DNA from 2 places in the Pseudarthrobacter sp. NS4 genome. Region 2 is predicted to be linked to the other one. Evidence: riboswitches for the same ligand, from Rfam matches in the RefSeq annotation. Region 2 holds a riboswitch; the other holds the start of a gene.
The links. A riboswitch is a leader RNA that binds a small molecule or an ion and turns the genes downstream of it on or off. The one in region 2 is predicted to bind glycine.
Positions count from the first base shown of each region.

Region 1: it holds a riboswitch for glycine, as region 2 does, so the genes downstream of both, gcvP (aminomethyl-transferring glycine dehydrogenase) here and gcvP (aminomethyl-transferring glycine dehydrogenase) in region 2, are expected to answer to the same signal.

Region 1 is NZ_CP103288.1:623,892-638,913, forward strand. Features, by position in the region: gene NXY83_RS02930 (MFS transporter) at 1-374, opposite strand, end outside; gene lipA (lipoyl synthase) at 455-1,468, opposite strand; gene NXY83_RS02940 (L-serine ammonia-lyase) at 1,541-2,968, opposite strand; gene glyA (serine hydroxymethyltransferase) at 3,046-4,374, opposite strand; gene gcvH (glycine cleavage system protein GcvH) at 4,371-4,754, opposite strand; gene gcvT (glycine cleavage system aminomethyltransferase GcvT) at 4,844-5,992, opposite strand; gene gcvP (aminomethyl-transferring glycine dehydrogenase) at 6,004-8,856, opposite strand; glycine riboswitch at 9,031-9,130, opposite strand; gene NXY83_RS02965 (hypothetical protein) at 9,371-10,183, shown strand; gene NXY83_RS02970 (LamB/YcsF family protein) at 10,167-10,916, shown strand; gene NXY83_RS02975 (DUF445 domain-containing protein) at 10,976-12,325, opposite strand; gene NXY83_RS02980 (glycerophosphodiester phosphodiesterase family protein) at 12,375-13,274, shown strand; gene NXY83_RS02985 (DoxX family protein) at 13,459-14,001, shown strand; gene NXY83_RS02990 (AzlC family ABC transporter permease) at 13,998-14,828, shown strand; gene NXY83_RS02995 (AzlD domain-containing protein) at 14,825-15,022, shown strand, end outside.
Region 2 is NZ_CP103288.1:978,020-993,041, reverse strand. Features, by position in the region: gene NXY83_RS04700 (TspO/MBR family protein) at 1-249, shown strand, start outside; gene NXY83_RS04695 (L-serine ammonia-lyase) at 269-1,696, opposite strand; gene gcvT (glycine cleavage system aminomethyltransferase GcvT) at 2,039-3,187, opposite strand; gene gcvP (aminomethyl-transferring glycine dehydrogenase) at 3,200-6,082, opposite strand; glycine riboswitch at 6,265-6,362, opposite strand; gene NXY83_RS04680 (TetR/AcrR family transcriptional regulator) at 6,455-6,991, opposite strand; gene NXY83_RS04675 (MFS transporter) at 7,074-8,639, shown strand; gene NXY83_RS04670 (Dps family protein) at 8,750-9,229, opposite strand; gene NXY83_RS04665 (APC family permease) at 9,450-11,006, shown strand; gene NXY83_RS04660 (AMIN-like domain-containing (lipo)protein) at 11,108-11,656, opposite strand; gene NXY83_RS04655 (DUF4193 domain-containing protein) at 11,931-12,233, opposite strand; gene NXY83_RS04650 (hypothetical protein) at 12,445-12,792, shown strand; gene NXY83_RS04645 (MFS transporter) at 12,825-14,078, opposite strand; gene NXY83_RS04640 (elongation factor G-like protein EF-G2) at 14,091-15,022, opposite strand, start outside.

The DNA of each region.
Region 1 (15,022 bases), 350 kb from region 2:
GGGAAGAAGAAGGCAGCCCCCACACCCAGCACGAAGGCACCTGCCGCCAGGTGCCACAGCTGCAGCCACCCTGTCATCGCCAGTGCGCTGATGGCCGCGATGACTGCAAGGTTGGCACCTTCAACCGCGATGATCAGCCTGCGCTGCGGCACCCGGTCAGCAGCGATCCCGCCGGCCAGGACGAACGCCACCAGGCCTACGCTGCCGGCGGCCGCCACCATGGAAAGCTCCAGGGGGCCGCCGCCCAGGTGGATCACCTGGTAGACCATGGCCACGGCCCACATGCCTGAACCGAATATGGAGATGGCAAGCGCTGCGATCAGTACCCGGTACTCGCGGTGGGCAAAGGGGCGCAGGGCTTTGGGGGCGGGCATAAGGGTAAGTCTAGGCTTTGGAGCATCACCGGGGGAGCGCCCGCAGCCCCTTTCCGGTGCCGCTCGCCCTGCAGGTCCGCCTAGCCGGCGAGGAGGGTGCTGGCTTCCTGGCGGGTGGTGCCGGAGTCCTGGATGCCGTCGGCGATGTGGGCGAGTTCGGCGGGGATGTCGCGGCCTTTTTTGCGCATTGCGGTGGCCCAGAGCCGGCCGGCGCGGTAGGAGGAGCGGACCAGGGGCCCGGACATGACGCCGAGGAAGCCGATCTCTTCGGCTTCGTGCTGGAGGTCAACGAATTCCTGGGGTTTGACCCAGCGGTCCACGGGCAGGTGCCGTTCGGACGGGCGCAGGTACTGGGTGATGGTGATCAGGTCGCAGCCGGCGGTGTGCAGGTCGCGGAGGGCTTCGGAGATTTCCCCGCGGGTTTCGCCCATGCCCAGGATCAGGTTGGACTTGGTGACCATGCCCAGGTCCCGGCCCTGGGTGATGACGTCCAGGGAGCGTTCGTAGCGGAACGCCGGACGGATGCGCTTGAAGATCCTTGGCACGGTCTCGACGTTGTGGGCGAACACCTCGGGCCTGGAGTCGCAGATCGCGGCGATGTGTTCGGGTTTGCCGGAGAAGTCCGGGATGAGCAGTTCCACCCCGGTGCCGGGGTTCAGTTCGTGGATCTTGCGGACCGTTTCGGCGTAGAGCCAGACGCCTTCGTCTTCCAGGTCGTCCCGGGCCACGCCGGTGACGGTGGCGTAGCGCAGCTGCATGGCCTGGACCGAGCGGGCCACCTTGGTGGGTTCGAACCTGTCCACGGGGGAGGGTTTGCCGGTGTCGATCTGGCAGAAGTCGCAGCGGCGGGTGCATTCGGAGCCGCCGATCAGGAAGGTGGCTTCCTTGTCTTCCCAGCATTCGAAGATGTTGGGGCAGCCGGCCTCTTCACAGACGGTGTGCAGGCCTTCCTTTTTCACCAGGTTCTTCAGCCCGACGAACTCCGGGCCCATCTGGACCTTGGCCTTGATCCAGTCCGGCTTCCGCTCCACCGGGGTGGCCGCGTTGCGCTGCTCAATCCGCAGCATCTTCCGGCCTTCAGGTGCCAATGTCATGGTTGTTGTCCTTTGTTCGTGCGGGGTTGTCGCCCGGGGCCGGCGGTCCGGGTTGCATCGGGCGGACGGTGGTCAGCATGCGACGACGTTGACGGCGAGGCCGCCCATGGCGGTTTCCTTGTATTTGGAGCTCATGTCCTTGCCGGTTTCGCGCATGGTGATGATGACCTCATCGAGGGACACCCGGTGCGAGCCGTCGCCCCAGAGCGCCATTTTCGCGGCGTTGATCGCTTTCGCGGCGGCGATCGCGTTCCGTTCGATGCACGGGACCTGGACCAGCCCGCCGATCGGATCACACGTCAGGCCCAGGTTGTGTTCCATCGCGATTTCCGCGGCGTTCTCCACCTGCGCCGGGGTCCCGCCCATCACCTCGGCCAGGCCCGCGGCGGCCATCGACGACGCCGAGCCGACCTCGCCCTGGCAGCCCACCTCGGCCCCGGAGATCGAGGCCTGTTCCTTGTACAGCACCCCGACCGCGCCCGCGGCCAGCAGGAACTTCACCACCACATCATCCCGGTCCTGCTGCGTGGCTTGGTCCATCCCCGGCGCGAAATGCAGCGCGTAAAACAGCACCGCCGGAATGATCCCCGCCGCACCGTTCGTCGGCGCGGTCACCACCCGGCCGCCGGAGGCGTTCTCCTCGTTCACCGCCAGGGCGATCAGGTTAACCCATTCCTGCCAGTACTTCTGTTCATAGAAATCCCCGTCCTGGCTTTCACCGCCGGGCCGCGCACTTTCCTTCTTCAGCCGGTCATACCAGTCCGGGGCACGACGGCGGACCTTCAGCCCGCCCGGCAACACACCCTCACGCTTCAGCGACGTGGCCACGCAGGCCTCCATCACCGAGTAGATGTGCAACAAACCTTCCCGGATTTCCTCCGGGGTACGGCTGTCCTCCTCGTTGACCCGCATCACCTCACTGATGCCCAGCCCGGTGTTCCGGCAATGCTCCAGCAACTCCGCGGCGGTCCGGAACGGCAGCGGCAGCTCCTTCTTGGACTCATCCAGTTCCTGCTGCGCCGCGTCCTCCTCGCCCTCCCGGACAATGAACCCGCCGCCCACCGAGAAGAACGTCGCCGTATGCAGCACCTCACCCCCGGCGCCGGTGACGGTGAACGTCATCCCGTTGGTATGCCGCGGCAGGATGGTCAACGGCCGCAACACCATATCCTTCACCCCATACGGCAACGGCACAGCCCCGGCCAGCCGCAGCGTCCCGGTCTCGGCGATCGCGGCCAGCCGGGCCTCGACCTCATCGGGCAGGATCAGCTCCGGATGAAACCCCTCCAACCCCAGCAAAACCGCGGTCATCGTCCCGTGCCCGTGCCCCGTGGCCGCGAGCGACCCGTACAGGTCCACCCGCAACCCCGCCACCTCCGCCAGGACCCCGGAAGCCTTCAACTCCTCCGCGAACACAGCAGCAGCCCGCATCGGCCCCACAGTATGGGAACTCGAAGGCCCGATTCCGATGGAAAAGAGGTCGAAGACTCCAACAGCCATGACAAAAATCCTTACTAGAGGTTGGTGCTGCCGGGTTTCGACGGGCTCCACCGGTGGTTGAGCCCGTCGAATCCAGGTCAGCTAAGTGGTGCGACGCCCGGGTAGAGCGGGTGGGCTTTGGCAAGTGCCTCAACGCGGTTCCGCAGCCCGGAAAGGTCCGTGCCGGCGTCGGCCATTAAAGCCTCGGCGATGATGTTCGCGACCTCTGCGAAGGCTTCTTCACCGAAGCCACGGGTGGCCAGGGCGGGGGTGCCGATGCGTAGGCCGGAGGTGACCATGGGCGGGCGCGGGTCGAAGGGTACGGCGTTGCGGTTGACCGTGATGTCGATCGCGGCGAGCCGGTCCTCGGCCTGCTGCCCGTCCAGTTCGCAGTTCCGAAGGTCCACCAGGACCAGGTGCACGTCCGTGCCGCCCGAAATGACGTTGATGCCCTTGGCTGTGACATCCGGCCGGACCAGGCGGTCGGCCAGGATCCGGGCCCCGGCCAGGACGCGCTGCTGGCGTTCCTTGAACTCGGCGGACGCCGCGATCTTGAAGGCAACCGCCTTGCCGGCGATGACGTGCTCCAGCGGCCCGCCCTGCTGGCCCGGGAACACCGCTGAGTTGATCTTCTTGGCGACGTCGGCGTCGTTGGACAGGATGATCCCGCCACGCGGACCGGCGAGGGTCTTGTGCGTGGTGGACGTTGTTACATGGGCGTGCGGCACCGGTGAGGGGTGCAAACCGGCGGCCACGAGTCCCGCAAAGTGGGCCATGTCCACCATCAGGTAGGCACCCACCGAGTCGGCAATCCGGCGGAATTCGGCGAAGTCCAGTTGACGCGCGTAAGCGGACCAGCCGGCCACAATCAGCTGCGGCTTGTGCTCCTGGGCCAGGCGCTCCACTTCGGCCATATCAATGGTGTGCGTGTCTTCGCGGACCTGGTAGGGGACCACGTTGTACAGCTTGCCGGAGAAGTTGATTTTCATCCCGTGCGTGAGGTGCCCGCCGTGGGCCAGGTTCAGGCCCATGATGGTGTCGCCCGGTTTGATCAGCGCGTGCATGACGGACGCGTTCGCCTGGGCGCCGGAGTGCGGCTGGACATTCGCGAACTCCGCCCCGAACAGGGCCTTCAGACGGTCGATCGCCAACTGCTCGATCACGTCCACGTGCTCGCAGCCGCCGTAGTAGCGCTTGCCCGGGTAACCCTCGGCGTACTTGTTGGTCAGCACCGATCCCTGGGCCTGCATTACTGCCACGGCAGTGTGGTTCTCGGACGCGATCATCTCCAGGCCGTCGCGTTGGCGGCCCAGTTCGTCGTCGATCTTCGCCGCGATCTCAGGATCCAGCGCGGCGAGCGTGGCGTTCAGGCTGCCTGACTCCACCTGCTGGAACGCAACGGTTCCGGCTGCGGTCCCGGCGCTCACAGCTCGCCGCCGTTTGCCGCCGCGTACTCTTCAGCAGACATGAGGGGGCCTTCTTCGGTGATGGCCACTTTGAAGAGCCAACCGGCACCATACGGGTCGCTGTTGATCAGGGCGGGGTCCGAGACCACGCCGTCGTTGATCTCGGTGACCTCGCCGGTGACCGGGGCGTACAGGTCGGAGACGGACTTGGTGGATTCCACCTCGCCGCAGGTTTCGCCGGCCGTCACGGTGGAGCCGACCTCGGGCAGGTCCACGTACACAATGTCGCCCAGGGCCTCGGCGGCCACGGCCGAGATGCCGATCCCAGCGGGCCCGGATCCGTCAGCAGCAACCCATTCGTGCTCAGCGGAGTACTTCAGTTCAGCTACAACTTTAGCCATGTGTATTTCCTTTACTTTGATGAAAAGTGAGAGAGCGTTGGCGCAAAGCCCGTGAAAGGTGAGAGAGCGTCCGAACCGGATCTCGGTATTTACTTGGCGCGCTTGTAGAACGGCAGCTCAACAACCTCGAAGCGTTCAGGTTTGCCGCGGAGGTCTATATCGAGGACGGTTCCGGGGGAAGCGAATTCGACGGCGACATAGGCCATGGCCACCGGGTAGCCGAGTGTCGGGCTGGGCTGGCCGGAGGTGACTTCGCCGACCAGGGTGCCGTCCCTGAGGACGGGGTAGTGGGCTCGGGCGGCGCGGCGGCCCATGCCCTTGAGCCCCACGAGCTTCTGGCCGATGGTCGAGCCAAACCCGGCAGCCTTGATTGCCGCCAGCGCCTCCCTGCCCACGAACTCGCTTTCCTTTGCCAGCGAAACAACGCGTCCCAGGCCCGCGGCGTAGGCGTTGACATGGCGGGACAGTTCGTTGCCGTACAGCGGCATGCCCGCTTCGAGGCGGAGCGAGTCGCGGGCTGCAAGACCAGCCGGAATCAGGCCGGCGGCTTCCCCTGCCTCCAGCAGCGCCTCCCAAAGCCCTGCCGCGTCCAGGTTGCCGATGTAGATCTCGAACCCGTCCTCTCCCGTGTAGCCGGTGCGGGCCAGGAGGAGATCCTGGACGCCACCGTTGACGCTGATCCCCACCTCTACGGCAGCGTAGTAATTGAGCTCCGTCACCAAAGCGTGTTGGTGGGACGGGATGAGCTTCAGGAGGATGGCTTCTGCCATGGGTCCCTGGACGGCGATCAGTGAGGTGTCGGCGGAGGCGTCCTGGACCTCGACGTCGAAGTCCGCGGCACGTCCCACTAGCGCGGCAGCCACAGCCTTGGCGTTGCCGGCATTCGGAACCACGAGGTACCTGTCCACGCCTTCCTCCGGGGACGGGCGGCGGTAGGTGATGAGGTCGTCGATGATGCCGCCGTCGGAGTCGCAGATCAGCGAGTACTTGGCCTTGCCCACCGCAACTGAGGACAGTTTGCCGGTCAGGGCGTAGTCCAGGAAGGCGGCTGCATCCGGGCCGGTCACCCAGACTTCGCCCATGTGGGAGAGGTCGAACAGGCCGGCACGATTGCGGACGGCGTGGTGTTCGGCGAGCTCTGAATCGTATTTGAGCGGCATCTGCCAGCCGCCGAAATCCGTGAAGGATGCACCGGCTTTTTTGTGCTGCTCGTACAGGGCAGTGTACTTCTCGGTCATGGCGTAAGTCCTTAGTTTTCGAAGTCTTCGAGGGGAGGGCAGGAGCAGATGAGGTTGCGGTCCCCGGCTGCACCGTCGATCCGGCCTACGGGCGGGAAGTACTTGTCCTGTCGAAGTGAGGAGACAGGGAAGGCGGCCTGCTCGCGCGGGTAGGCGCGGTCCCAGTCAGAAGTCACGACGGCGGCTGCCGTGTGCGGTGCGTTGCGCAGCGGAGAGTCCACCAGGGTGAAGTCGCCTGCTGCGACCTGGTCGATCTCGGCGCGGATGGTGATCATGGCTTCGATGAAGCGGTCCATCTCGGCGAGGTCCTCGGACTCGGTGGGTTCCACCATCAGCGTCCCGGCAACCGGGAACGCGAGCGTGGGGGCATGGAAACCAAAGTCGATCAGCCGCTTGGCCACGTCCTCGGCAGTGACCCCGGTCCTGGTGGTGAGTTCACGCAGGTCCAGGATGCACTCGTGCGCCACGAGACCGCCTTCACCGGTGTACAGAACCGGGAAGAACTCGTTCAGGCGGGACGCGACGTAGTTGGCCGCCAGCAGCGCCGACTTTGTCGCTTCGGTCAGGCCCTCGCCACCCATCAGCTTCACGTAGGCCCAGGAAATCGGAAGCACACCAGCGGAACCGTAGCGGGACGCGGAGATGGCAACGCCGTGCCCGGGCTCGTGTGCGGCCTTGTTCGCGTCGCCCGGCATGAAGGGGGCCAGGTGGGCCTTGGCTGCAACCGGTCCGACGCCGGGTCCGCCGCCGCCGTGCGGGATGCAGAAGGTCTTGTGCAAATTCAGGTGGGACACATCGCCGCCGAACTTGCCCGGCTGCGCCAGGCCGACAAGCGCGTTCAGATTGGCGCCGTCAACATACACCTGTCCCCCGGCGGCATGGACCGCGTCGCAGACTTCGCGGACGTCCGCGTCGTACACACCATGCGTGGAGGGGTAGGTGATCATGATCGCGGAGAGGACATCCTTGTGCGCCTCAATCTTGGCGTACAGGTCGGTGTGGTCGATCGTTCCGTCTGACGCCGTGGCCACCACAACCACCTTCATGCCGGCCAGGACCGCGGACGCCGCGTTGGTGCCGTGCGCCGAGGCCGGAATCAGGCACACATTGCGCTGGGCATCGCCGCGGGAGTGGTGGTAGCCGCGGATGGCCAGCAACCCCGCCAGCTCGCCCTGGGACCCGGCGTTGGGCTGGATGGACACCTGGTCATACCCGGTGATCTCGGCAAGGTCGTCTTCCAGCCCGGAAATCAGTTCGCGCCAGCCCTCGGTCTGGGAGTCCGGGGCGAACGGGTGGATGGACGCGAACTCCGGCCAGGAAATGGCCTCCATCTCCGCGGTCGCGTTCAGCTTCATGGTGCAGGAGCCCAGCGGAATCATGGTCCGGTCCAGCGCCAGGTCCCGGTCGGAAAGCTTCCGGATGTAGCGGAGCAGCTGGGTCTCCGAGCGGTGGGTGCTGAACACCGGGTGCTGCAGGTAGGTGGACGTGCGCAGCACGGACTCGGGAAGCTCAAAGCCCTTTGCTTCGACCACAGGACCGGCACCAAAGGCGACCGCCACCGCGGAGATGACCTCCGGCGTCGTGGTTTCATCGACGGACACGCCAACTGTGTCCGCGTCGATGAGGCGCAGGTTGATGCCGCGGGCCTCGGCGGCGGTGATCACCTTGGCGGCCTTGCCGGGCACGCGGACGGTGAGAGTGTCGAAGAAGGTGTCGTTCACCAGTTCGCGGCCGGCGTTTGCCAACGTGGCGGCGAGGGAGCGGGCGTTGTTGTGGACGGTTTCAGCGATTGCCTTCAGCCCGTCGGGGCCGTGGTAGACGGCGTAGAAGGACGAAACAATCGCCAGCAATGCCTGCGCGGTGCAGATGTTGGACGTGGCCTTCTCGCGGCGGATGTGCTGCTCACGGGTCTGGAGGGCCAGGCGGTAGGCGGGGACGCCGGCGTTGTCCCTGGACACGCCCACGATGCGGCCCGGGAGGGTGCGTTCCATGCCGTCGCGGACGGCCATGTAGGCGGCGTGCGGTCCCCCAAAGAACAACGGCACGCCAAAGCGCTGGGTGGAGCCGACGGCGATGTCCGCGCCCTGCTCGCCCGGCGGGGTGATGAGGGTGAGGGCCAGCAGGTCGGCGGCGACGGTGACCAGTGCGCCGCGTTCCTTGGCCTCGGCGATGACGGCGGACTGGTCCCAGACCCGGCCGGAGACCCCGGGCTGCTGCAGGACGACGCCGTTGATGTCGCCGTCGGGCAGGCCATGGGTGAGATCCGCGACCTCAACCTCGAAGCCGAGCGCCTCGGCGCGGCCCTTGACGATAGCGATGGTCTGCGGGAGGAGGTCGGCGTCCAGGACGGTCTTGCCGTCCTTGGTCGTCTTATTTTTGTTGGCGCGGCGCATGAGCAGCACGGCTTCTGCCACAGCGGTCGCCTCGTCGAGGAGGGATGCGTTGGCGACCGGAAGCGCAGTCAGGTCCTGGACCATGGTCTGGAAATTCAGCAGCGCCTCAAGCCGGCCCTGCGAGATTTCCGGCTGGTACGGCGTGTAGGCGGTGTACCAGGCCGGCGCCTCCAGGACGTTGCGGCGGATCACCGGCGGCGTCACGGTGTCGTAGTAGCCCTGGCCGATCATTTGGACCGCAGTCTTGTTCTTGCCGGCGAGCGTGCGCAGCTCGGCGAGAACCTCAACCTCACTGAGGGCGGCGGTCAGTTGGAGGGCATTGTCCTGGCGGATGGATGCCGGGACGGCAACGTTCACGAGGCCGTCCACGCTGTCGTAGCCCACGGCTTTCAACATGGTGTCGACGTCGGACTGGCGGCGCGCGCCGATGTGCCGGTCGGCAAAAGTCGATGGAAGGGATTGAATCGTCATGAGGAACTCCCGGTCTGGCCGGCCACGGGTGGCACGGCATGGTTTGGGTTCCTCCCCGCTCTGTATTGGACCTGAGAGATTCCGGGGAACCTGCTTGTGGCAGGGACCCCTTGCACCGTCGGTGAGTCCGGGCCCCTGTTAACGGGGGCTGGCCGGGCTGCTTTCCAGAGTTGCCTCGCTGTGACGGTACATGGGCCTGAGAGATTCCTGGGGAGGACTTGCTCCTACGGCGCCTGCCCGGTGCGGTCCGGGAGGGCTCTCCCGTCACAGCTCGAAAGGCTTATTCAAATGTGGGTGATTCGCCTCACAAGGTACAGGCTGAGGGGCCCGAAAGCAAATCCGGGCCGGCATGACCTGCCGTGATCGCGACCGTTTACCCATGCACGTTCAAACAACCTGGCGAACGGAAACCCGCAGTTCACGACGTAGAAGTTAAGCATGCTTAGTGTTGATCCACTTAGGATGGAGAAGCACGGCAGCCCTCCGCTGCAGGTCGATTTGAATGAAGGTGACCATGGCCAAGCGCAGCAATCCCGCAGTACGAATCGCACAGGAAACCGCCCACAACGCGGTATTCGACGCCGATGGCAAGCCCAAGCCGGGCGTCCACAACATGCTCCTGAGGGCGGTGGAGATCCAGCGTCCGCTGGTGGTTGCCTACATCCGCCGGCTGCAAAAGAAACATCCCCGTGCCACCGCGGCGCAGCTGGCCGACATCCTGGAACGCGACTACCTCCGCGCCGTCACCGGTGGCGGGGCAGTGGTAGGCGCAACCGCCGTCGTCCCCGGTGTGGGAACAGTGGCGTCGCTGGGGCTTTCCGCGGCCGCGACCGTAGGTTTCCTTGAAGCAACGGCCCTGTACGCCACATCGCTGGCAGAGCTCCACGGCATCCGCCTGACCAATCCCGAGAAGGCCAGCACCATGGTTATGGCCATCATGCTGGGTGAGGAGGGGGCATCGCTGCTGGGAACACTCAGCGGCCCGGCAGCGGGCAGCGGCGTCAACGCCACCAAGGCCTGGGGCAGCACGCTCTCCAAGTCCATGCCAATGCCGGGCTTCAGCAGCATTCGGAGCCGGATCCAGAAAGCTTTCCTCAAGAACCTCCTCAAGCGCCAGGGCACGGCACTGTTCGGCAGGGCCCTCCCGTTTGGTATCGGCGCAGTGGTGGGTGGAGCAGGTAACCTCATGATGGGCCGCGCGGTGGTGTCCAACGCCAAGGAAGCGTTCGGTCCCATGCCGGACACCATTCCGGGCGAGCTGAAGGCCACCGCTGCGGCTCCGGACAACCTGACGCTGGAAGGCAACACACTTGGACCTCAACGCTGACCTCGGCGAATCATTCGGCTCCTGGACCATGGGAGACGACGCTTCAATGTTCCAGCTGGTGACCAGCGCCAACGTCGCATGCGGTTTCCACGCGGGCGACCCTGTCACCATGCTGGACAGCTGCCGGGCAGCCTACGAGCTCGACGTCACGGTCGGCGCGCACGTCGGCTACCGTGACCTGGCCGGTTTTGGCAGGCGCTCCCTGGACGCGAGTTTCGACGAGCTGTTCGGCGATGTGCTGTACCAGCTGGGCGCGCTCGACGGCGTTGCCCACGCGGTGGGTGCCTCTGTGGACTATGTGAAGCCCCACGGTGCGCTGTACAACCGGCTGGTCCACGATGCTGAGCAGGCCTCGGCAGTCGTGGCGGCCGTGAACGCCTACGACCCGGGGCTGCCCATTCTGGGCCTGCCGGGCTCGGAGCTGCTGAAGCAGGCACAGGAAGCCGGGCACCCCGTGTTCACCGAGGCCTTCGTGGACCGCGCCTACCGTGGGGACGGCACGCTGGTGCCGCGTTCGCAGGAGGGTGCCGTCCTGCACGACGTCGCCGCGATCGTTGAGCGGGCAGTCCGCCTTGCCACTAAGGGTGAAGTGGTGGCCGTTGACGGAACAGTGGTGCAGGTCCGGCCGGATTCCCTGTGTATCCACGGCGACACCCCAGGTGCTGTTGAGATGGCTGCAGGCGTGCGGGCAGGACTCAAGGCCGCCGGCGTGGAACTGGATTCCTTCGCGTAGGTGCAGCTTCGCTGACACGCGCATCCGGTCGACGCCGATTTTCGGTGTCGCCCCAGCTTTCACCCGAAGATCTGGTGCGCCACCGTAAAGATCACCAGTCCCGCCAGGGACCCCACCACGGTGCCGTTGATCCGGATGAACTGCAGGTCCTTGCCCACCTGGAGCTCGATCTTCCGGGAGGTTTCCTCCGCATCCCACCGGGCAACCGTGTCCGTGATGACCCCCGCAATGTCGGAGCGGTACGTGCGCACCAGGTAACTTGCGGCGTCGGCAATCCAGGCGTTGACCTTGCCGGCGAGTTCGGGGTCGTTGACGAGCCTGGAACCGAAGTCGCGGACGGCTGCCTTGAACTTGATGGTGAGTTCGCTGGTGGGGTCCTCCACGGCGCCAAGCAGCGCATTCTTCACGGTTCCCCACGTGCGGGACGCCAGTTCACGGACCTCCGGGTCGCCAAGGACCTGGGCCTTGATGTCCTCGGCGCGGGCAATCATGGCAGGGTCGTGCTGCAGGTCCTGGGCAAGGTCGTTCAGGTACTTGTCGATGGACTGCCGGACCTGGTGGTTCGGGTCGGACTGCACGGCCCGGACGAATTTGAGGAATTCGATGTAGACCTTGTCGCCCACCAGGCCGTCGACGAACTGCGGAACCCAGGTGGGCGAACGCTCCGAGACCAGCCGGCTCACCGTCTCGTGGTTTTCGCTGACCCAGTCGGCCGCGCGGTCCACCAGCAGGTCCACCAGTTTGTGGTGGTGCCCGTCATGGAAAATCCGCTCGGCCATCCTGCCCACGGGAGGTCCCCACGGCGGAGCCAGGAGGTGCTTACGCACCATACCCTCGATGACGGCCTGGACGTCGTCGTCGTTCAGGACCTTGAAGGTGCCCCGGATGATGGCCGCACCCTCCTTGGCCACCCGGTCAGCGCCGGCCGGCGTGGCCAGCCACTCGCCTGCCCTGCGGGCGATGTTGACGCTGGCCAGCTTTTCCTGCACCACTTGTTCGGAGAGGAAGTTCGTTTCCACGAACTCGCCCAGCGAGGCTCCGATCTGGTCCTTACGGCGCGGAATGATCGCCGTGTGCGGAATTTTGATACCCATCGGGTACTTGAACAGCGCGGTCACGGCGAACCAGTCAGCCAGCGCGCCCACCATGCCGCCCTCCGCGGCCGCGCGGACGTACTGCAGCCACGGGTACTCCTTCTGGAGCGCGAACGCGAAGACGAAAATCACGGCCATGACAATAAGCAAGGCCAAGGCCACAAGCTTCATTTTCCGCAGCGCTGCTGCCTTTTCGGCATCACTTTCGCTGAATTGGCGGCCGACGACGGCGGGACCAGGCTGTGCGTCGGCCGGAATCGGGCGCGCTGGCTGTGCCGGGGCTTCCTTGGTAGTTGGCTCAGAGTTCACCTGCATGTGCCAAGCCTAGCCCCGCTGCAGGGGCGTAGTCGGCTACCGTGTCTCCATGACAAGTGAGGAGTCAGTGACCCAGCGGCCCTTGGTCCTTGCCCACCGCGGCGCGAGCGCCGCTTTCGCCGAACATACCCGCGCCGCCTACCTGCAGGCATTGGCGGATGGTGCGGACGGCGTCGAGTGCGATGTCCACCTCACGCGCGACCAGCACGTGGTCCTCCTCCATGACGCCAACCTGGACCGCACCTCCGACGGAACGGGGCCGGTGGCCGAGCGGACCCTTCGCGACCTGCGGCACCTGGACTTTTCCTCGTGGAAGGGAGTGCGCATCCCGGAAATGTATGGTGCACGCTCGGAGCAGCTCCTGACCCTTCCGCAGCTGTTGGATATCCTCCGGGGGGCGGGGCGGCCGGTACAGCTCGCCATCGAGCTGAAGCACCCCAGTCCGTACCAGCTCAAGCTGGAAGACAGGGTGCTCGCGGTGCTGCGGAGTGAAGGGTGGGACCCCGCGGACTCAACTGTGGACAACATAGCCGTGACGTTCATGAGTTTCAGCCCGGATTCCGTCCGGCACCTGCTTCGTTCGGTTCCGGCGCAATACGTCTGCCAGCTGGTGGACGACATCAACATCCACGAGATACGCGGCGGGCTGGGCCTGGGGCTGATCACCGGCGGAGCGATCGCCAACCTCATGAGGGCAACCCAGCTGGAAGGTGAGCGGATACTCGACGCACGGATGGCCGGCCTTGCAGGGCCGGGCATCGACTACGTCCGGGAGCACCCGGACACGGTCCAGCGATGGCTGGACTCCGGCCGGCGGCTGCGGGTGTGGACCGTGGACTCCGCGGAGGATGTGGCGCTGTGCCAGGAGCTGGGCATCCATGAGATCACCACCAACGTGCCCGCCCGGGTCCTCGGTCAACTGCATGTGGCCTCGACGCAGGGAAGGTAGGGACGGCGGGCTGCGCTGCGTCCGCCCCCTCTGCTAATGGAGGGCCGCCGGCTCGACTACGGCAATCGTCCTCCGCCCTAGGGCAGTTCCGGGCTGGCGTGGGCCTGACGCCCTTCAGCTCCTCTCAAACCCAAGGACGCAGGCGCGGTTTTAACCGCCACCATCCCTGTGATTGAGTGGAGCCATGTCCTTTCCCCGCTCCGGCCAGGCTGCCCGGAACCTCTCCGCCGCAGCCATGAGCGCCTTGCTCCTGGCCAGCGCCAGGCAGCACTTCCGGAGCCCCGGATTCTATCGCCAAGTGGTTCCCGACTTCCTCTGCCGCGAAGACCCATCCGCTGCCGCGGGTGGCCGCACTGACAGCACCGCGGGGACGTCCGACGGCGGCCCTAACCAAGGTGCGCCCAGCCAAGGTGCCCCGCGGCGGCCGCTGGCTGTTCTCTCACGCGAGGAATGGATCGCGGCCAGCGGGCTGCTGGAACTGGCCGCCGCCGTCGGAATTCTTGTCCCGCAGACGCGGAAGGTGGCCGCCACCGGACTCGCTGCGATGTTCACAGCATTCCTGGCAGGACATGTGGATGCGCTCCGGCGGGCCTATGGTCCGAACGGTACTCCTGCCCAGCGGAAGATCCATACGCTGCGCCTTCCACTCCAGGCCCCGCTCATCCTGTGGGCATGGAGCCTTCGTAAGCCAGCGCCCGTCAGCGCGGCAGTGCGGTTCCGGCCGTGAAGCTCCTGGCGTCTCCGGCGGTGCGCGTGGGTATTTCCATCAGCATCGCCACCGGCCTGTACGGGGTGTCCTTCGGGGCGTTGTCCGTCACGTCCGGGCTGGACATCTGGCAGACCATGGCCCTGAGCCTGCTGCTGTTCAGCGGCGGCTCGCAGTTCGCGTTCATCGGGGTGGTTGGGGGCGGCGGCTCCGGCATCGCGGCGATGAGTGCAGCCACCCTGCTGGGCATGCGCAACGGGATCTACGGCATGCAGCTGAACGCCCTGCTGCGCCCCTCGGGCTGGCGAAAGTACGTCGGCGCCCAACTGACCATCGACGAATCCACGGCCACCAGCACAGGCCAGACCGATCCTGCCGAACAGCGCCGCGGATTCTGGGCCGCGGGCATCGGCATTTACGTTTTGTGGAACCTCTTCACTGCCGTGGGGGCGCTCGCCGGAAGCGGGCTGGGTGACCCTAAGCAGTGGGGACTGGATGGTGCTGCCGTGGCCGCTTTCCTGGCACTCCTGTGGCCGCGGCTCAAGGGCCGGGAACCCGTCGCCATCGCCGTGGTGTGCGCGGTGGCCACGGTGATCACCGTGCCGTTTGTCCCTGCCGGCATCCCCATCCTGGTGGCTGCCGTGGTGGCGGCAGCCATCGGCTGGTTCAGCCACGGCCGCAGCGACGAGGGCCTTGAACCGGACGTCGACCCCTACCGCGGGCATGATGGCCACGACGGCCACCGCCGGGACCAGCAGGACGACCGCACCCATCAGGACGGTCAGGGCGGCCGCGACGGCGGACAGCACCACCGCCATGACGGCACCGTTACGGGGGCGGAGACATGAACCTTTGGTTTTGGCTCTTGCTTGCCTGCCTGTTGGCGTACGCCTGGAAGCTGGTGGGCTATTTCGTGCCTGCCAGGTTTTTGGAGGACCCACGGATGTCCCGGATCGCCGGCACCATGACCATCGGTTTGCTCGCGTCCCTGACCATGGTGAACGCGGCGGCGTCCGGCCAGGCGCTGGTTGCCGACGCACGC
Region 2 (15,022 bases):
ACCTTCTACGGCATCCAACTGGGTCTCAACCTCGCCTGGACCCCGGTGTTCTTTGGCCTGTATCCCTCGCTTGGCTCCGCGGCGCTGTGGCTGGCGCTGGCCATCATCGCGGCCCTGATCGTCGCCGTTACCATCACTGTCCTGTACTTCGGTCCCATCAGCCGGACAGCGGGGTTGCTCCTGTTGCCGTACGTGGCGTGGCTGGTGTTCGCGTCCACACTGAACTGGTGGGCCGCAGTCCACAACTAGGAGACAGCCGGCACGGTGGTCAGCATTCGACGACGTTGACGGCGAGGCCGCCCATGGCGGTTTCCTTGTATTTGGAGCTCATGTCCTTGCCGGTTTCGCGCATGGTGATGATGACCTCATCGAGGGACACCCGGTGCGAGCCGTCGCCCCAGAGCGCCATTTTCGCGGCGTTGATCGCCTTCGCGGCGGCGATCGCGTTCCGTTCAATGCACGGGACCTGGACCAGCCCGCCGATCGGATCACAGGTCAGGCCCAGGTTGTGTTCCATCGCGATTTCCGCGGCGTTCTCCACCTGCGCCGGGGTTCCGCCCATCACCTCGGCCAGGCCCGCGGCGGCCATCGACGACGCCGAGCCGACCTCGCCCTGGCAGCCCACCTCGGCCCCGGAGATCGAGGCCTGTTCCTTGTACAGCACCCCGACCGCGCCCGCGGCCAGCAGGAACTTCACCACCACATCATCCCGGTCCTGCTGCGTGGCTTGGTCCATCCCGGGCGCGAAATGCAGCGCGTAAAACAGCACCGCCGGAATGATCCCCGCCGCACCGTTCGTCGGGGCGGTCACCACCCGGCCGCCGGAGGCGTTCTCCTCGTTCACCGCCAGGGCGATCAGGTTAACCCATTCCTGCCAGTACTTCTGTTCATAGAAATCCTCGTCCTGGCTTTCACCGCCGGGCCGCGCGCTTTCCTTCTTCAGCCGGTCATACCAGTCCGGGGCACGACGGCGGACCTTCAGCCCGCCCGGCAACACGCCTTCACGCTTCAGTGACGTGGCAACGCAGGCCTCCATCACCGAGTAGATGTGCAGCAGCCCTTCCCGGATCTCCTCCGGGGTACGGCTGTCCTCCTCGTTGACCCGCATCACCTCACTGATGCCCAGCCCGGTGTTCCGGCAATGCTCCAGCAACTCGGCGGCGGTCCGGAACGGCAGCGGCAGCTCCTTCTTGGACTCATCCAGTTCCTGCTGCGCCGCGTCCTCCTCGCCCTCCCGGACAATGAACCCGCCGCCCACCGAGAAGAACGTCGCCGTATGCAGCACCTCACCCCCGGCGCCGGTGACGGTGAACGTCATCCCGTTGGTGTGCCGCGGCAGGATGGTCAACGGCCGCAACACCATATCCTTCACCCCATACGGCAACGGCACAGCCCCGGCCAGCCGCAGCGTCCCGGTCTCGGCGATCGCGGCCAGCCGGGCCTCGACCTCATCGGGCAGGATCAGCTCCGGATGAAACCCCTCCAACCCCAGCAAAACCGCGGTCATCGTCCCGTGCCCGTGCCCCGTGGCCGCGAGCGACCCGTACAGGTCCACCCGCAACCCCGCCACCTCCGCCAGGACCCCGGAAGCCTTCAACTCCTCCGCGAACACAGCAGCAGCCCGCATCGGCCCCACAGTATGGGAACTCGAAGGCCCGATCCCAATGGAAAAGAGATCAAAAACACCAACAGCCATGACAAAAATCCTTACTAAAACACTGCGGTCGGGTTGGTAGCTGAGCTGCTACTGGTAACTCAACGCTACGCGCTTGCAACCCCGTCGGCACCGTCCAGGTTGCCACCGTTTTTCGACGCGTATTCCTGAGCGGACAACAACGGCCCCTCGGACTCTGCCGCGACCTTGAACAGCCAGCCGGCGCCGTAGGGATCGTTGTGGGTTGGTGGCGAAGGGAACCGGCCATCCTCTGCGTGCTCCCCACCGGCGCCCAAACCTCGCAAGCTCGGCGAGGGGGTCGGTGGGAGCAGCACGCGGGAAAAGTCCGGCTTGGCAGCCCGGACCCAAGATGACCGGCAAGAACTACTTTTGGCGCTTGTAGAACGGCAGGTCTACGACTTCGAAGGGCTCTGCCTTGCCCCGAAGGTCGATGTCCAGGGCGGTGCCGGGTGCGGTGTATTCGACGTCGACGTAGGCCAGGGCAACAGGGTAGCCGAGGGTGGGTGAGGGCTGGCCGGAGGTTACCTCCCCGACGGTCACACCGTCCTTGAGTACCGGGTAGTGGGCGCGTCCGGCGCGGCGGCCGAGTCCCTTGAGCCCCACGAGCCGGCGTCCCGAGGTGGTGCCGGCGCCGGCTTCCTTCCTGGCGGCCAGCGCGGCCTTGCCCACGAAGTCACCTTCCTTGGTGAGTGCAACGACCGGACCGAGTCCGGCTGCGAACGGGTCGCCCTGCAGGGAGAGTTCGTTGCCGTACAGGGGCATCCCGGCTTCGAGGCGCAGGGAGTCCCGGCATGCCAGTCCGGCGGGCGTGAGCTCTCCCTCGTCGGCGATGGCGATGAGGGCCTGCCACAGGGCGGGAGCGTCAGCGTTGTCCACGAAGATCTCGAACCCGTCCTCTCCGGTGTACCCGGTGCGGGCCAGCAGGAGCTCCTGCCCGGCGCCGCCCACCAGGAACGGAACTTCCACGGCGGCGTAGTACTTCAGGTCGGTGACGTCGCTGTGCCGGGCGGCCGGGACGAGGCGGAGCAGCAGTTCCTGTGCCTTCGGACCCTGGACGGCGATCAGTGAGGTCCCTGCGGAGGCGTCCTGGACCTCGACGTCGAAACCGGCGGCACGCTCGGCCAGCGCGGCGGCCACCACCTCTGCGTTGCCTGCGTTGGGGACCACCAGGAACACGTCAGTGCCGTCCTCCGCTGCCGGACGCCGGTACATGATGAGGTCGTCAATGATGCCGCCGTCCTCATTGCAGATCAGGGAGTACTTGGCCTTGCCGACGGGAACGGCGGAGATCTTGCCCACCAGGGCGTAGTCCAGGAAGGCGGCCGCATCCGGGCCGGTCACCCAGACTTCGCCCATGTGGGAGAGGTCGAACAGGCCCGCGTTCTTGCGGACCGCGTGGTGTTCGGCCAACTCGGAACTGTACTTGAGCGGCATCTGCCAGCCACCGAAATCCGTGAAGGATGCACCCAGTTTTTTGTGCTCGTCGTAGAGAGCTGTGTACTTCTCACTCATGTGCGTAAGTCCTTAGTTTTCGAAGTTTTCGAAGTCTTCGAGGGGAGGGCAGGAGCAGATGAGGTTGCGGTCCCCGGCTGCGCCGTCGATCCGGCCTACGGGCGGGAAGTACTTGTCCTGTCGAAGTGAGGAGACAGGGAAGGCGGCCTGCTCGCGCGGGTAGGCGCGGTCCCAGTCAGAAGTCACGACGGCGGCTGCCGTGTGCGGTGCCCTGCGAAGGGGTGAATCGGCTACCGTGTAGTCGCCTGCTGCGACCTGGTCGATCTCGGCGCGGATGGTGATCATGGCTTCGATGAAGCGGTCCATCTCGGCGAGGTCCTCGGACTCGGTGGGTTCCACCATCAGCGTCCCGGCAACCGGGAACGCGAGCGTCGGTGCGTGGAAGCCGAAGTCGATCAGCCGCTTGGCCACGTCCTCGGCAGTCACACCGGTCCTGGTGGTGAGTTCACGCAGGTCCAGGATGCACTCGTGCGCCACGAGACCGCCTTCACCGGTGTACAGAACCGGGAAGAACTCGTTCAGGCGGGACGCGACGTAGTTGGCCGCCAGCAGCGCCGACTTTGTCGCTTCGGTCAGGCCCTCGCCACCCATCAGCTTCACGTAGGCCCAGGAAATCGGAAGCACACCAGCGGAACCGAAGCGGGACGCGGAAATCGGGACGTCCTTGCCTTCGGTCCACGACGTCGCGTCGCCCGGCATGAAGGGGGCCAGGTGGGCCTTGGCTGCAACCGGTCCGACGCCGGGTCCGCCGCCGCCGTGGGGGATGCAGAAGGTTTTGTGCAGGTTCAGGTGGGACACGTCCCCGCCGAACATGCCCGGCTGCGCCAAACCGACCAGGGCGTTCAGGTTCGCGCCGTCGATGTACACCTGGCCGCCGGCGGCATGGATGGCGTCGCACACTTCGCGGACGTCGGCGTCGTACACACCATGGGTGGACGGGTAGGTGATCATGATGCACGCCAGCGCGTCCTTGTGCGCATCGATCTTGGCATACAGGTCGGCATGGTCAATGGTGCCGTCCGCGGCGGTGGCAACGACGACAACCTTCATCCCGGCCAGGACCGCCGAGGCGGCGTTGGTGCCGTGCGCCGAGGCCGGAATCAGGCACACATTGCGCTGGGCATCGCCGCGGGAGTGGTGGTAGCCGCGGATGGCCAGCAACCCCGCCAGCTCGCCCTGGGACCCGGCGTTGGGCTGGATGGACACCTGGTCATACCCGGTGATCTCCGTCAACTGCGCCTCAAGATCGGCAATCAGCTCACGCCAGCCCTCGGTCTGGGAGTCCGGGGCAAACGGGTGGATGGACGCGAACTCCGGCCAGGAAATGGCTTCCATCTCCGCGGTCGCGTTCAGCTTCATGGTGCACGAACCCAACGGAATCATCGTCCGGTCCAGCGCCAGGTCCCGGTCAGACAGCTTCCGGATATAACGCAGCAACTGCGTCTCCGAACGGTGCGTACTGAACACCGGGTGCCCAAGGTAGCCGCTGGAACGCTCGACGGCCGGGTCCAGGGCAAAACTGCCGGTGGACCCAACGGCCTCGGCCCCGAAGACGGAAACGACGTCAGCGACGGTGGCCGTGGTGGTGGTCTCGTCCACCGAGATACCCACGGTGTCGGCGTCGATGCTGCGCAGGTTGATGCCCTTGGCCTCGGCCGCGGCAACGATGCCGGCGGCCCGGCCGGGGACCCGTACGGTGACAGTGTCGAAGAAGGAGGTGTGCAGGACCCCGGCGCCGGAAGCCTTCAGGGAAGCAGCCAGTGTGCGGGCGTGACGGTTGGCGGTCTGGGCGATGGCCTTCAGTCCCTCCGGACCGTGGTAAACGGCGTACATCGAAGCGACGATCGCGAGCAGCGCCTGGGCGGTGCAGATGTTGGAGGTGGCCTTCTCGCGCCGGATGTGCTGCTCCCGGGTCTGCAGCGCAAGGCGGTAGGCGGGGACACCGGCGTCGTCCCTGGAGACACCCACCAGGCGGCCGGGCATGGAACGCTCCAGGCCCTTCTGGACCGCCATGTAGGCCGCGTGCGGCCCGCCGAAGAACAGCGGCACGCCAAAGCGCTGGGCTGAACCGACGGCGATGTCCGCGCCCTGCTCACCTGGCGGGGTGATCAAGGTCAGGGCCAGCAGGTCCGCGGCCACGGTCACGAGCGCGCCGCGTTCCTTGGCATCAGCGATAACGGCTGACTGGTCCCAAACCCGGCCCGAAACGCCGGGCTGCTGCAATACGACGCCGTTGATGGCACCTTCCGGCAGGCCGGCGGAAAGGTCGGCAATCTCCACCTCGAAGCCCAGCGCCTCGGCGCGGCCCTTCACGATGGCGATGGTCTGCGGCAGGCAATCGGCGTCGAGCACGGTCTTACCGTCCCTGGCGTCCTTGTTCTTGTTGGCGCGGCGCATCATGAGTACCGCTTCCGCAACGGCGGTGGCCTCATCGAGCAGGGAGGCGTTGGCGACCGGAAGGCCAACGAGGTCCTGGACCATGGTCTGGAAATTCAGCAGCGCCTCAAGCCGGCCCTGCGAGATTTCCGGCTGGTACGGCGTGTAGGCGGTGTACCAGGCCGGCGCCTCCAGGACGTTGCGGCGGATCACCGGCGGCGTCACGGTGTCGTAGTAGCCCTGGCCGATCATCTGGACCGCAGTCCTGTTTTTGGCAGCCAGCTTGCGCAGCTCGGCGAGGGCTTCCACCTCGCTCAAGGCGGGCGACAGTTTCAGCGGGGTTTCCTGCCGGATCTCCTTGGGCACCGCCTTATCCACCAGGGCATCCACGGTGTCGTAGCCGACGGCTTTCAACATGGCGTCGACGTCGGCCTGGCGGCGGGCACCGATGTGCCGGTCAACGAAGGTGGCAGCGGCCGGGGTGGCGGAAGCCGGGGAAACGGTCACGAGGAACTCCATGATTCAGGCGGCGAGGGTACGCCACAGCGATTCGGGTTCCTCCCCGCTCTGTATTGGACCTGAGAGTTTCCGCGTTGCCTGCTTGCGCATGGCTCCGCTTGCACCGTCGGTGAGCACAACAACCCATGGTTTCCCGAAGACGGGGTTAACCAGGCCGATTGCCTGCTACTTTCCAGAGGTGCCTCGCCGCGGCGGTACATGGGCCTGTGAGATTCCTGGGGAGGGTTTGCTCCTACGGCGCCTGCTTGTACTTTCGGCAGAACTCTCCCGCCGCAGATCAAAGGCTATTCACTTGGATTGCTGCAAGTGGCCGGTGACAGCCCTCACAGCCTCCAATTGTCCTACGCCGCAGCCCCGGGGGCAAATGGCAGCCTATCGGCGGAGGCGTTCCAGGGCAGCAAGCAGATCGTCCACATCTGCCGCCGCATCCCCTTCCGGCGCTGGCCCTACGGACAGCATGGCATTGAAGTACAGCCCGTCCCCCATGTACAACACGGCCTTTGCCAGGGCCGGTCCCACGTCGGCAGCAATCTCGTTGAGCCAGCGTTGCTGGATCGCGGCGAAGCGGCGGCGCGTCTCCTCGTGCGCCACCTCGGCAAGCCTGGTTGCGGCGACTATCGCCCGGTCCAGCGGGGTGTCCGCCCAGACGGAGGATCTGATGAAGTAGGCCGCTGCACCTTCCTCCGCACCCGCCATCGCATCAGCGTCGGCCCGGGCCAGCTCATCGAGGCGGTCCAACAGCACCTGGATCAGGGCTTCCTTGTTGGGGAAGTGGTAGAGGAGGCCCCCCTTGGATACCCCGGCCTTTGCAGCGACGGCGTCAAGGGTGGCTGCACGCTCCCCCACTTCGATCAGGAGGGCTTCAAAGGCGTCAAGGACCGCTTCGCGGGCTACGGGTTTCCGGGGCATGCCTTCAATCATGCACTCCTTCCCGTACCATTCATCAACGGCCGCGATTGAAACTATACCGTCCAGACGGTATAGTTACAGCATGACGACTTCCGCTGCCACGAACAGGACGCTCCGGGTTCCGTCCGCAGACCCGGTCTCCTGGAAGTCCCGGCGCGACTGGCTGGCCCTGGGGCTGCTGATGTTCCCGGTCCTGCTGGTTGCGGTGGACAACACCGCACTGACTTTCGCCCTCCCTGCCATCGCACGGTCACTGGACCCCTCAGGCGTCCAGCTTCTGTGGATCGTGGACGCGTACCCGCTGGTGCTGGCAGGACTGCTTGTGTCCATGGGAAGCCTGGGCGACCGCATCGGCCGGCGGAAGCTATTGATCATCGGGAGCATCGGATTTGCCGCACTGTCCGCGGCCACAGCCTTTGCCCCGAGCCCGGAGTGGCTCATCGCGGGCAGGGCAGCGCTGGGATTCTTCGGGGCTATGCTGATGCCCTCCACGCTGTCCCTGATCCGCAACATCTTCCCGGAGCCCAACCGCCGGAGGCTCGCCGTCGCCATCTGGGCAGCAGGATTCTCCGGGGGCGCCGCCCTGGGACCGATCTTTGGCGGCTGGCTGGTGGAACAGTTCTGGTGGGGCGCCGTCTTCCTCGTTGCCGTACCGCTCATGCTGCCCCTGCTGGCCTTCGGACCGCTGTTCATTCCGGAGTCAAGGGACCCGGCGCCGGGGAAAGTGGACGTCCCCAGCATCGCGCTCTCGCTGCTGGTCATGGTTCCCGTGGTGTACGGAATCAAGGACATCGCCACCGAGGGCCCGGGACCGGCGGGCCTGGGCAGCGTGGCCTTCGGGCTGGCCATGGCAGCCGTCTTTGTCCGCCGGCAGTTGACGCTGGCCAGCCCGCTGCTGGACATGTCCCTGTTCCGGAACCGGGTATTCAGCATGGCCATCACGGCCAACGTGCTGGCCCTGTTTTCATTCAACGGCTTCATCCTCTTCCTGGCCCAACACCTGCAGCTCCTCGAGGGCATGTCCCCATCCTCGGCGGGGGTTGCGATGATTCCGGCACTCGTGGCCACAGTGGTGGCCGGCCTCGTGGTGGTGCCGCTCGTCCGGCGGGTGCGGCCCGGCTTCGTGGTGGGAACCGGGCTGGCGCTCAGCGCTGCCGGCTACAGCCTGGTCGCCTTTGGGAACCACAGCGGCGGGCCGGCGCTCCTGCTGGCCGCCTTGCTGATCCTTGCGCTGGGCGTGGGCACAGCCGAAACCATCTCCAATGACCTGATCCTTGGCGCGGCCCCGCCGGAGAAGTCGGGTGCGGCCGCAGCAATTTCCGAAACGGGCTACGAGGTGGGCGCACTCATGGGAACAGCGGTACTGGGCTCCATTCTCACAGCCTCCTACCAGCACAACCTCCGGTTGCCTGCGGCGTTGTCGGAGGCGGCGCCGGCCGGTGCCGCCCACAGCGCCGGCGAAACCCTGGCGGGCGCAATGGAAGTGGCTTCAGTCCTGCCTGCTCCCCTGGCGGACGCCGTCCGGGAGGCCGCGGCAACCGCTTTTGATTCCGGGGTTCACATCACGGCCGCCATCGGGCTGGTACTGATGTCCGCAGCGGCAGTGCTCGCCGCCGTCGTGCTTCGGAAAGTCCCGAAAGCCGTCTAAGGCGAGGCGGGGCAGCAGCCCCGTAGGGGACAACGAAAAAGCGCCCGGCGCCGGAGCATTTGGCTCCGGCGCCGGGCGCCCTGTTTTAGCTGCCGGTTAATCCCGCCGGGCTACTTTGCGTCCGGGGCGGTAACGCTGGCGGTTGGCTTCATGTTTTCCGCATTCACCATCCAGGCGAACTGCTCCAGCTTCGCGATGAACTCGTGCAGCAGATCCGCCGTGGTGGGATCCTCCTCGTCCACCTCGTCGTGGACCTTGCGCATGGTGCCCACTGCGGCCTCGAGAGCGGCGACGATGCGCTCAATGGCGTCCTTGGTGCTGATCAGGCCTTCCGGGAACTGTGCCAGGCTGGTGGATTCGGCAACCGTGGAGCTGCGGCCGTCCGGAAGTGCGTGCAGCGCACGCATGCGCTCTGCGGTATCGTCGGCGAACTGGCGTGCCGCGTCCACGATTTCGTCCAACTGCAGGTGGAGGTCCCGGAAATTGGTGCCCACGATGTTCCAGTGGGCCTGCTTGCCCTGGACGTGAAGTTCGATCAGGTCTGCGAGCACGGCCTGCAGGTTGTTGGTCAGGGTCGGTGAAGCTTTCATACATCCTCCTCGATTGGTCCAGTAATGCCGAACCTACCAGCACCGCAGGGCGCCGCAGCGGGTATGGCTGCGATTTCTCAGTGAGCTTACTAATTGGCGCCAAGGGACATAAACGAACGTGATTCATATTTCCTCTTGCACTGGAAGCCTGGCACCCCCATACTAAATGAACGCCATTCATATAGTGACCGTCGTCATAAATCTTCCAGAAAGTGGTGCCATGACAGAGACACTCCGCACCAGCACGTCCTCCCCCGGCCCCGGCGGGGAAGCTCCCGCTTCATCCGGTATCACCGCCAAGGGACTGAAGGGTGGGCAGCTGGGGCTCCTCGCCGTCGTCGTCCTCGGCATTTCCACCATCGCCCCCGCCTACACCCTTACCAGCGCATTGGGCCCTACCGTCAATGAGGCCGGACTCCAGCTGCCTGTAATCTTCCTGATCGGCTTCATCCCCATGATCCTGGTCTCGCTTGCCTACCGGGAGCTCAATGCCGACTCCCCGGACAGCGGGACAACGTTCACGTGGGTCACCAAGGCCTTCGGCCCCTGGGTGGGCTGGATGGGCGGCTGGGGCCTGCTGGCAGCCAACATCATCGTGCTGTCCAACCTTGCCGGTGTTGCCGTTGACTTCTTCTACCTCTTCCTGTCACAGCTCACCGGATCCCCGGAACTGGCAGACCTGGCAGCGAACAAAGCCCTGAATGTGTTGACGTGCTTCGTGTTTGTGGCCCTGGCCGTCTGGGTCAGCTACCGCGGGCTGCACGCCACCAAGCTGGTGCAGTACGGCCTGGTGGGTTTCCAGCTGCTGGTCCTTGGGCTGTTCGTCGCCATGGCATTCGCCAACTGGTCCAGCTCCGAAACGGCCATCCCCTTCAGCTGGGAATGGTTCGACGTCACCAGGATTGAAACCTTCGGCCAGATCGCCGCAGGCATTTCACTGTCCATCTTCGTGTACTGGGGCTGGGACGTCTGCCTCACCGTGAACGAAGAAACGGCGAACGGCAGGAAAACCTCCGGCCTGGCCGGAACCCTGACCGCCCTCATCGTCCTGGCGATCTACCTGCTGGTGAGCATCGCAACCATGATGTTTGCCGGCGTCGGAGACACCGGCAACGGCCTGAACAACACGGAGATCCACGAGAACATCTTCACCGCCCTGGCTTCCCCCATCATGGGCCCCTTCGCCATCCTGATGTCCCTGGCGGTTTTGTCCAGCTCCGCCGCTTCACTTCAGTCCACCTTCATGTCGCCGTCGCGCAGCCTGCTGGCTATGGGCCACTACGGCGCCCTGCCGAAGCCGTTCAGCCGGATCAGCAGGAAGTTCGCGACGCCGGGCTTCGCCACCGTTGCGGCCGGCGTCATGTCGGCAGGCTTCTACGCAGTCATGCACGTGGTCAGTGAAAACGTCCTCAATGACACCATCCTGGCCCTGGGCCTGATGATCTGCTTCTACTACGGCCTGACCGCGCTGGCATGCGCCTGGTACTTCCGGCAGAGCGTCTTCACCAGCGCCCGCAACTTCGTCCTGCGGCTCCTGTGCCCGGTGCTGGGCGGGGTGGGCCTGTTCGTCGTGTTCCTGCAGACGGCCGTGGACAGTTGGGCGCCTGAGTTCGGCAGCGGCTCCGAGGTCTTCGGCGTGGGACTGGTCTTTGTCCTGGGCGTCGGGATCCTGGCCCTTGGCGCGGTGTTCATGCTCATCATGGCCCGGATGCGCCCAGGCTTCTTCCGCGGCGAAACCCTCAAACAGGACACGCCCGCGCTGGTTGTCCCGGAGTAGGACCAGGTCCCGGCACAAGCACAGAGGTGCCGTGCCCCCCAAATTCCGGGGGCACGGCACCTTTCTGTTGTGGCCGGTCCGTCAGGGCCGGCGTGCTGCTGTCACCAGAAGTGCGCTACATCAAGCACCAGGCGGGAGCCGGAACCCGGTCCGTCCAGGGTGAACACCCGGAACGGAAGGCGGGCACGGACACCCACACCGAAGTTGGTCTGCCCCTCAAAGCTTCCGGCGTAGACCACCTGGCGGAAGGTCTGGTAGCCGGAAACGTTGGAGAGTTCCGCCTTGTTGGCAGGGTTGTACGTGGCGTTGCCGTTGCCGTCATAGGAGGGTGCCTTGACGGTGACCTGCAGCCGGGCGTTTCCCCGGACAGGGACCGTGAATCCGGACCCGTCCTGGACTACCTGGGGTACGTATCGCACGGTGTACCCCGCTGCCGGGCCGTTGAGGTCCACCACCATCCGGTCGAAGCAGTAGTGCTGCCCGGTGCGGACGTTGGTGATGGACGCGGTGCTCGTTGTGTCACTGGTCTTGGTCAAGGAACCCCAGACCAGCCCGCAATACGATGTGGTTGCCGAGGCGGGCCCCGGAACCACGATTCCCAGCCCGACGGCCATGAGGATAGCCGTGAGCCAGATAGTGAGTTTTTTCATTGAAGTGCTTCCCAAGGAAGGAGCGGTTGGACAGCTCAAGCGTAGGAGTGTCAGAGGCGTGAAACGAGGCCTGTGGCCGCTTCGGCACGCAACCGTTAGGGCGGCCCGGCGTGCATCACGCGGACGTAAAACAAGGGGCCTTTTTCGGGCCTCCTTGACCCTTTTGGTGCCCTTTCTGCATCCTCCCGTTACCGCGGATAACGACGCCGGCGGGAGACGAGGAAGCGCCGGTCACCCAGGGAGGGTGGCCGGCGCCGGGATTGCCAGGAAGGACTTAGCCTTCGCAGTCACGGCAGTACTTCGCGCCGTTCTTTGCACGGGCAACCTGGGACCGGTGACGGACCAGGAAGCACGACGAGCAAGTGAATTCATCAGACTGCTCAGGAACAACAATGACGGTCAGTTCTTCGTTCGAAAGGTCAGCGCCCGGCAGGTCGATGCCTTCAGCGGTGTCATTCTCGTCAAGGTCGATGACCGCTGTCTGGGCGTTGCCGCCACGTGACGCCTGAAGGGCCTCGAGCGAGTCAGCCGGAGTCTCTTCTTCCTGCTTGCGTGGAGCATCGTAATCGGTAGCCATAGCGTGTTCACTTTCGTTGCTGCGCAGCGCCATCTCAGGCACCTCAGTGAAGCAGTTTAGGGCATGATTCGACGACGGTCGCAACAGTGTGGTGGGCGCGCGCGTGCTCGCGGTCTCGCGGGCGTTAATCCATGGCGGTTTTCCCGGGGTGGTCCTACGCTGGAATCCCTCCGGCCGACCGCGGCCGGAGCCCGGCCCGGAAGGACGCAGGATGGCAGTACGGCTCAACCGCAAGGCACTGGCCCATGCCCGCAAACTCATCGAGGCGGGAAAGGTCGAACGCGATGTCCGTGATGACTGGAGTGAACACGCGCCCTCCAAGGACCAGGAGAACTCGTTCATTGACAAGCACGGCTTCGGAAACTTCGCGGAATGGCACCTTGGCCGGGACGACGAAAAATCCAAGGAGACCAAGGGCAGCGTCAGCTTCCCTTTCGGGGACTTCAGCAAAGTCCACCGCTGCGCCGTCATCTCACTGGAAAGCAGGGCGGCCCAGCACGGGCACGATGACATCAGGGATGCGGCAAAGAAGCTGCTCGAACTGATGGATTCGGATTGAACCCAGCGCTGCCGGCGGTCCTTTGACGGTCGTTACGGCGTTGCAGCCACGTCCGAGGCTGTGTCTGCCTGCGAGCGCTGCCGGCGGCTCATCAGGATGAAAGGGGCGGCCAGCAGCTGCACGGCGCCGCTCACGGCCAGTGATGCCGGGTAGCCGTAGAGGTCTGCGGTCCGGCCGAGCAACGGCTGTACCACTACGCCGCCGCTTGATCCCATCAGGGAATCGAAGCTGAGGACCGTTGCCCGCTGTTTGGAGGCGATCATGTCGTTCAGGTAGGCCTGGCGGACAGGAGTGCCGGCTGCACCCACCACTGCCCACAGGGCCAGGAGGACCAGGGCAAGCCAGAACGCGCTGGTGAACAGCAGCATTACCAGGATCAGTGAGCTGAGCAGGTTGCTGGCAATCAGGACCGTGGTGCGTTTCCGGACCAGTTTCCGGATGCGGGGAGCCATCCATCCGCCCAGGATGTCCGCTCCCGCCACGATGGCTGCCGCCAGTCCCGCAACGGCGTATGCCCGGGGATCCCCGAAGAGCTGCAGCAGGTACGGCTGAAGTGCGTAAAAGACGTAGAAGCCCACTCCCTCGGTGAACGGCGCCGCCAGCATGATGAACCGCACGGGCGGATGCCTGAAGCCGCCGTCCACCGAAGCTTTGAGCACGGCCCGCGTGGCCCGGAGGGGGTGGGGAGACCGTTCCGGGGTGAAGCCCACGTCGCGCATGAGCAGGAACGCCACTACGAACATGGCCACCAGGACTCCCACGCGCACCAGGAAAGGCACCCCCAGGTTGGTGGCCTGGGCGAGCGCCCCACCGGCCACGGAGCCGGCGAGCATCGCAATGCCGGAGACCATTTGTCCCCGCCCGAGCACCGACTCCAGCCCGCCTTCATATCCGGAAAACCGCAGGGCATCCACCAGCCAGGCTTCCACCGCCCCCGAAAAGAAGGTGAATCCCAGCCCGAGCAGTACGGACACGCCTGCCCACCACCAGAACGGTGCCGACTGCTGCCAGAGCAGGTAATACAGGAAAGTGGACAGGGCCAGGGTGACGGTGCCCAGCAGGAACGAAACGCGGCGTCCCCAGCCGTCCGCCACCACGCCCGTTGGCACTTCGAAGAGCACCATGCCCGCTGTGAAGAAGGCATTGGCGGCAAAAGCCTCCAGGTTGCTAAGGCCGGCGTCCAGCAGGAAAAGGGTGTTGATCCCCCAGATGAACGAGGTCGCCAGGGTGTTGCCCAGTGTCAACGTCAGGTAGACGCGCTGGATTTTCCTGGCGGCCGCGTTCATGAAGGTGCCGGGTCAGGATGGGCTGAAGCTGGCGGGTACCGGGTCGTGGCGCAGGTATCGGCGGGTGAACCTTCCTGTTCCGGCGGTCAATGCCCGCAGTTCGACGGCGTAGCGCAGCAGTTCCTGGTCCGGCACCTCTGCGCTGATGTCCGTCAGCCCGTCCCCGGTCGAGGTGGTGCCGGTGAGCCTTCCCCGGCGTGCGGACAGGTCGCTCATGACAGAACCTACGTGCTCGTCCACTACGGTGATGCTCACGGCCGACACGGGTTCCAGGAGCTGGATTTTCCCCGCGGCGGCCGCCTCGCGCAGAGCCAATGCCCCGGCCGCCTGGAACGCGGCGTCCGAAGAGTCAACGCTGTGGGCTTTGCCGCCCGTCAGGGTTACGCGGACGTCCACCACCGGAAACCCTGCGGAGACCCCCTTCTCCATCTGCGCCCGGACGCCCTTTTCGACCGATGGAATGAAAGTCCCGGGAATGACGCCACCCACCGTCTTGTCCACGAATTCGAATCCCCCACCGCGGTCCAGCGGCTCCACTTCGATATCGCAGACTGCGTATTGTCCATGGCCGCCGGACTGCTTTACATGGCGTCCGTGTCCCGCCGACGGGGCAGCAAAGGTTTCCCGCAGCGGCGTCACCACGCCTACGGTATGCAGTTTCACGCCCTGCTCCCGAAGCCTGTCCAGCACCACTTCAGCGTGTGCCTCGCCCATGCACCACAGGACCAGCTGATGTGTTTCGGCGTTCCTCTCCACCCGGAGCGTGGGATCACCGGCTGCAATTTTTCCAAGGCTCCGCGCGAGGGCGTCCTCATCGCTGCGGGAGTCAGGTTCCACCGCTACCGGCAGCAGCGGTTCAGGCATCTCCCAGGTGGCGAGCATCAGCGGCTTGTCCCGCGCCGAAATGGTATCTCCCGTTTCAGCACTGCCGAGTTTGGCCACGG